One region of the Vibrio sp. 10N.261.51.F12 genome, then DNA from elsewhere that is predicted to be linked to it. Evidence: riboswitches for the same ligand, from Rfam matches in the RefSeq annotation. Region 1 holds a riboswitch; the other holds the start of a gene.

Evidence for each region. A riboswitch is a leader RNA that binds a small molecule or an ion and turns the genes downstream of it on or off. The one in region 1 is predicted to bind lysine.
Region 2: another riboswitch for lysine. It lies ahead of lysC (lysine-sensitive aspartokinase 3); the one in region 1 lies ahead of AB4405_RS09225 (Na+/H+ antiporter NhaC family protein).

Annotation. Positions count from the first base shown of each region.
Region 1 covers NZ_JBFROV010000014.1:430,853-434,278, forward strand. The annotation lists gene AB4405_RS09225 (Na+/H+ antiporter NhaC family protein) at 169-1,770, opposite strand; lysine riboswitch at 1,885-2,067, opposite strand; gene AB4405_RS09230 (H-NS family nucleoid-associated regulatory protein) at 2,751-3,158, shown strand; gene AB4405_RS09235 (inosine/guanosine kinase) at 3,219-3,426, opposite strand, start outside.
Region 2 covers NZ_JBFROV010000009.1:97-3,522, forward strand. The annotation lists tRNA gene AB4405_RS04770 (tRNA-Asp) at 1-61, shown strand, start outside; gene lysC (lysine-sensitive aspartokinase 3) at 255-1,604, opposite strand; lysine riboswitch at 1,704-1,880, opposite strand; gene AB4405_RS04780 (alanine--glyoxylate aminotransferase family protein) at 2,057-3,175, shown strand; gene AB4405_RS04785 (valine--tRNA ligase) at 3,284-3,426, opposite strand, start outside.

The DNA.
Region 1 (3,426 bases):
GCTAAATTTTCAACCACTAATTTACAGTTTTTCAAAAATAATCTTGCTGACAGAATAAGAATTCTGCTTTTAACCCCTGCGCGTCGGATTAGTATAAAAAATTCGCACAAAAAAGGAGCCATAAAGGCTCCTAATATTCACATAACGGTGCCAATAGGCACGGCGTGATTACGCTTTGATATCTTGTGACATTCGAGCACGTGATAACGCTGACAGCACGAAGCATACCAATACAAAGGTAACACTCGCAGCTGCGAATGAGATCCAAACTGAATTGGTCATGCCAAGCGCGATAAAGCCAACACAAGATACGACGGCTACCGACAATGCATAAGGCAACTGAGTGGATACGTGATCAATATGATTACAACGTGCTCCGGTTGATGACAGAATCGTTGTGTCGGAAATTGGTGAACAGTGGTCTCCAAATACAGAGCCCGCAAGCACTGCACCTAACATCGGTAGCATCATCGTGATATCCGTCGCACCAGCCATATCACCTGCGATAGGCAGCATAATGCCAAATGTGCCCCATGACGTTCCTGTCGAGAATGCCATCAAGCCAGCCAATAAGAACAAAATGACAGGTAACCAATGAACATCGATACTGCCTTGAACCGTTGATGACAGGTAAGCACCCGTTTTCATATCACCAATGACTGAACCAATGGACCAAGCAAAGAACAAAATGAGAATCGCACCGAACATCGATTTAGCACCGATCCACATGGTTATCGCGATATCTTTAAAGGCTAATTTTTGCTTAACCACAGTAAACACGGCTGTTGCAAGACCGGCACTGCCGCCATAAATCAACGACATGCCTACATCAGTGTTTTCAAACGCACCAAGTAAGTTAAATGGTAAACCATCAGAAGCGAGTGCTTGACTGCCGGTAAATAACATTGCACCTATCATGGCAAAGATTAAAACAAGGATAGGTAGCACAAGATCCGACACCGAACCAAAATCACTCTCTTTGATGTCGAGTTCTTCATTTAATTCATGTGCTTCTTTTGTGTCATTGTCTTTGTCGTGATCAAAGCCAATGCCCTGCTTCGCTCGTAACTCATGCTTACGCATTGGGCCAACGTCCAGTTGGAACCAGGCGACGGCGAATACCATTAACAGCGCAAAGACGGCATAAAAGTTCATCGGTATTAAACGAACATAAGCACCAATTGCGGAATACTCAGTAATACCATGACTAATTAAGATACCACTGACAATCGTCATGATGTATGCACCCCAACTTGAAGCGGGCATCAATACACACATTGGTGCGGCCGTTGAATCAAGAATGTACGCCAACTTAGCACGAGACACATAAAAGCGGTCTGTCACAGGGCGGGAGATAGCTCCCACCGCTAGACTATTAAAATAGTCATCGACAAAAATAAACACACCAAGGCAAGCGGCAAGCAGTTTTGAACCGCGTTTACTTTTAACTCGAGACTGAGCCCATTCGGCAAACGCTTTAGTTCCGCCGGATAAGGTTAATAGTGCAGTCATCATGCCCAACAGCAGCAAGAAACCAACAATACTCATATTCCAGATATTCAGGCTGCCGTCTTCTATTACGACACCAGAAACAGTATCAAAGACATAGCCTGCAGCATTGGCAACAGAGTAATCATTTAGAAGGAAGGCACCTAAAACAATACCTACTCCTAATGAGAGTAAAACACGACGTGTGATGATAGCCAAACTCAAAGCTACGAGCGGCGGTAGCAATGACAATGGTGAGGAAGCAAAATCGATTAAGTTCATGATCTTCAGAAACCAGTTTTAATTATGGTCAGAGATCTACTGCAGACATGCGTGTAACACATAGATTTCAACATAATGTTGAATAAGCGAAAGAAAAGCGATTGCTTTTCCAACCCCCACAGTAGCGCTCCATAGTTTAACAAATAATAGACTATGGCAGTGTTGTTCCTTTCAGAGACAACACCAGCAAGATAGTTTGATCTTCTATTCTCACTTCGGCGACCGCGCCTTTTGTTGTCGTTCATTGGCATCACCCCAACGACAAGTACTTTTCGCAGTCGCACCTCTACATCAAAAGCAAAATCATCGACTAACTTATAAGCTCACAGTTAGAGGAATGTTCTTACTTTTGCATTAGGTGCGCGCCATTGTACTTATCGAACTGTTAATTGCAACATCAATGTTGTGAAGAGGTTGTTACGCCTTATTACCTAGGCTAATTCAGGCATCATTCGCCTAGGTTGGAGGAAAGTTTTTCGCGGAATAAAAGACCGGCAATTGAGCAAAAGATAACAACGTTAATAACGATGTTGATGCCTCTTTATATGTCGATACCACTTTAATAGTGAACTTATAGCATGACTTAATCGCGCGAGCGCAGTTAGTATTGTGCTTTGGGCTATCAATATAATAGGTATTCCATTACATTTTCGATATCTGCGATGGACATTTGCGTTTCAAATAAGTTCCGTTAGCGACTTAGATTTATAAACTAAACTTTATAACTAAAGATTTTTTGCAATTAATATGCAACAAAACCAAACATCAATAACCCATTCTAATGAATGTCATACCGTGAACATCAGTCTCTAAATAAATTCATCTGTAATCATTAGTAACACTTAAAGTAATCTTTCTTAGTTTTATCAATTTTGTGTAAAGATTATTATATTTTCACTTTTGTTACACCTAATTCATTGTCAATATGGCCGATGAAGTTTATTATTAAAGCCGAACGAAACAAAATCATGGGAATTGTCATGTCTGAATTAACAAAAACATTGCTTAATATTCGTAGCCTACGTGCATTTGCTCGTGAACTAACGGTTGAGCAATTAGAAGAAGCACTAGAAAAACTTACTATTGTTGTCACTGAAAGACGAGAGTCTGATGAAGAAGAACGAGCAGAAAGAGAAGCTCGTGAAGCTAAACTGAGCGAATACGCACAGATGATTGCTAAAGATGGTATCGATGTTGAAGACCTAATCGCTGCATTATCTGGTGAATCTAAAGCGAAAAACAAAAGCAAACGTGCACCGCGTCCTGCTAAATACAAATACCTTGATGACAACGGCGCAGAAAAAACATGGACAGGCCAAGGCCGTACTCCATCAATAATCCAAGCCGCGTTAGATGCAGGTAAATCTCTAGAAGAATTTGAGCTTTAATCACGTATTCTATTGTGTTTAAAGACATATAAAAAAAAGCGCCTTTACGGCGCTTTTTTATTATCTTTCCCAGTATGCTTCTTCTAAGCTATCTTCTCTTTCCGGCAAACCTCGTGATAAGCGTGGTGAATGCTGAACCAATACTTCATAGCTTGCTCTATTAGAGTATTTGCATACCTGAGAAAAAGAAGAGTACGTTAAAAATTGATGCTGATGCTTGCTTGAATTAGGCACGTTTTCTTTATGGTGTTTATTTGCTGCCATGTCA
Region 2 (3,426 bases), on a different contig from region 1:
TGGTTAGAATACCGGCCTGTCACGCCGGGGGTCGCGGGTTCGAGTCCCGTCCACTCCGCCACTTATACTAAGCCCTAGTCGAAAGACTAGGGCTTTTTTACGTCTGTACAAAATAAAAATTAAGATTATTAGTCTTAAAGTACTTATTTTCACATAGTCGTTGATGTCTGTGAGCGCTATTAATGTTAAGTGTTAAAAAAGCTCAAGTGGGTAGCTTGAGCTTAGGTTTAATGACGACTAGGTTCTACGTTACATTATTCAAATAGGTCGACGTGCAGCCTTCTCACGGCCTCTTTTGCCACTTCGGCATCAAGTAAGAAACATAAATTATGTGGACTTGCTCCGTAACAAATCATGCGAAGGTTAAATGCTTCGAGCGTGCCAAACACTGCTTTCGCAGATCCTTTCTTCTCGCTCATTTTATTACCAATTAAGGCTACTAGGCTCAGGCCTTGTTTGACTTCTACCGTACAGAGCTCTTCTAATTCTTGTTTTACATCGGCGGGTAGTTCAGGTGCGTGACCACTTGTGTCGGTCTGATCGAGTGTTAATGAGACGCTTACTTCTGATGTGGTGATAAGATCAACGGAGATCTTATGCTTGGCAAGTATCGTGAAAACGTCTGCCAAAAATCCATAGGCTTGGAACATTTTAGGGTTACGTAGCGTAACCATCGTCTGATTATTACGAAGCGCTAGTGCTCTGAATAGAGGCGCGCTTTCTACAGTTTGACGAACCCAAGTTCCACCGTCTTGTGGTGCTTTAGATGAGCCCACAAAAACTGGAATTTGATGCCTTAACGCTGGTAAAAGAGTGGATGGGTGCAAGATTTTGGCACCAAAGTTAGCCATTTCAGAGGCTTCGCTAAAGCTAATCTCAGGGATTGGACGAGCATTGGGGGCAATTCTAGGGTCGGTTGTATAGATACCAGGGACATCAGTCCAGATTTCTAGCCCACTTGCTTCGACTGCTTCCGCAATAAGTGCTGCACTATAATCACTTCCTCCGCGACCTAGCGTTGTGGTCTCTCCATCAGCATCAGCACCAATGAACCCTTGTGTAATTACAACATGTTCCTGACATAAAGGGATTAGCTTGGTGTCTGCGAGTATTTTTGTTGCTTCAAGGTCTGGCTCGGCTTTTCCGTAGTTATTATCTGTTCTTAGTACTTCACGAATATCAAATCGAATCGCGTTGATGCCACGTTCTTTCATAAGTTGTGAAAGGATGTGTGTTGACATTCTTTCACCACAAGCCACTAGGTGGTCGGTCAGTTTTGCGGTGACATCGATGCATGCTACTTCAGATAAAGTGGTGATTTTCTCTATGAGTGCATTAATACGATCTTTAATTGAGCTCGCGTCATTTAGGCTATCCATAATGTTGTCATGGATAGATCTTAGTTTATCGATAAGCTCTGCTCTTCGGGCATCATCTTTTACGCCGTTAGCAAGCTCTACCAATATATTCGTCACGCCTGAACATGCACTAATGACCACCAGTTTTGTTTCAGGGTTATTTTCGATAATTTCAGCACAACGGCTCATTGCTTCGAAGTTGGCTACGCTTGTGCCACCAAATTTAGCTACATTGAATGCGCTCACAGTTTTCTCCAGGATTTCCAAATGTAATATCATGGGCAATTGCCCAACGTCCGATGTTTTGAAGAGAAATTAAGAGTAGAGGAATACAACAGTAGAATAGACCTCAGAAGCTCTTCACCAATGTGCTTGGTGACAGTTAAAGGGATTCAGCCCGTTTAACCGATAAACTAACTCATCAAATTTAGCTTATCTCGGCACTGCTCCCCATGGGTGATATGTATTGGAGTTGAAGCTCCACATTGTCACTTGCCTGGGCAGTGCTCCTCTTCTGCTTGATAGCGTGTTTATTCAACGTTTTTACAATGAAAATGTCAATGAAGAACGTGTAAATTAATAAAAATACTAGAAAGCAAAGTTGTTGCGAAATTGTTGATTTAAGATGCGTTGTAGAACAAACTATTTATCCTTAGAGATCTTTTACTCATTATTATTAGAAAATAAAAGGATTTGTTATGACCATCTCTAGCTTTATCCCTCCACATCGAACGCTTATGGGACCGGGCCCCTCTGATATCTCACCACAAGTTTTACAAGCATTGAGCCGTCCGACAATTGGCCACCTCGACCCGTTGTTTATCGGAATGATGGATGAGCTTAAGGTGTTGCTCAAATATGCGTTTCAGACAGAGAATGACTTTACTATTGCTGTTTCTGCTCCTGGAAGCGCTGGTATGGAAACGTGCTTTGTCAATTTGATTGAGCCTGGGGATAAGGTCATTGTCTGTCGTAACGGCGTGTTTGGCGACCGCATGAGAGAAAATGTGGTTCGCTGTGGCGGGCAAGCCATTGTTGTTGATGACGAATGGGGGCAGCCAGTTTCTATTGATAAAGTCGAACGAGCGATCGAAGAAAACCCTGATGCGGTCTTATTAGCCTTTGTACATGCTGAAACTTCTACGGGTGCGGTGAGCGATGCAAAGCGCCTAGGACAGATAGCAAAGAAAAATAATATGCTGACGATAGTCGATGCCGTGACTTCGTTAGGTGGCGTACCTTTGCTTGTTGATGAGTGGCAACTCGATGCGGTTTATTCAGGTAGCCAAAAATGTCTTTCATGCGTCCCTGGTTTATCACCAGTGACACTCTCACCTTTGGCGATTGAAAGTATCAAAACTCGGAAAACGCCGGTGCAAAGTTGGTTTCTAGACCAAAGTTTAGTGTTGGGGTATTGGAGCGGTGAAGGAAAGCGAAGTTACCACCATACTGCACCCGTCAACAGCTTATATGCACTGCACGAATCGCTAGTACTGTTGAAAAATGAAGGGCTTGAGCGCGCGTGGCAACGACACAAAGACATGCACTTATTATTGGCTGATGGTTTAGAGAAACTTGGGCTAACTTTTGTCGTCGAGAAAGAAAGCCGATTGCCTCAACTTAACGCCGTTTATTTTCCTGAGGGTGTCAATGACGCTGCTGTTCGTCAACAGCTTTTAGAAGAGTATAACCTGGAGATTGGTTCAGGCTTAGGCGCGCTTGCCGGTAAGGCATGGCGGATAGGGCTAATGGGGTATGCGGCACGCAAAGAAAACGTAGCGTTGTGCTTAAAAGCTCTCGAGTCTGTGTTGAAATAGTCTGCCGTCATATTAAATGAATAAAAAAAACCGAGAGTTATCACTCTCGGTTTTTTACTATAATAGCCAGCGTTAATAGAAGCTTATGTGAAGCTTAATCATTACTCATTAAAGTGAGGCAATGGTTTGTTTCTGTTCTTCTAGTTTAATTAACGTTTCTTTATAGCCGTCCAGTTTTTCACGTTCTTTAGTGATAACCGCTTCAGGCGCTTTCGCAACAAACCCTTCATTGCTTAGCTTGCCTTCAGTAC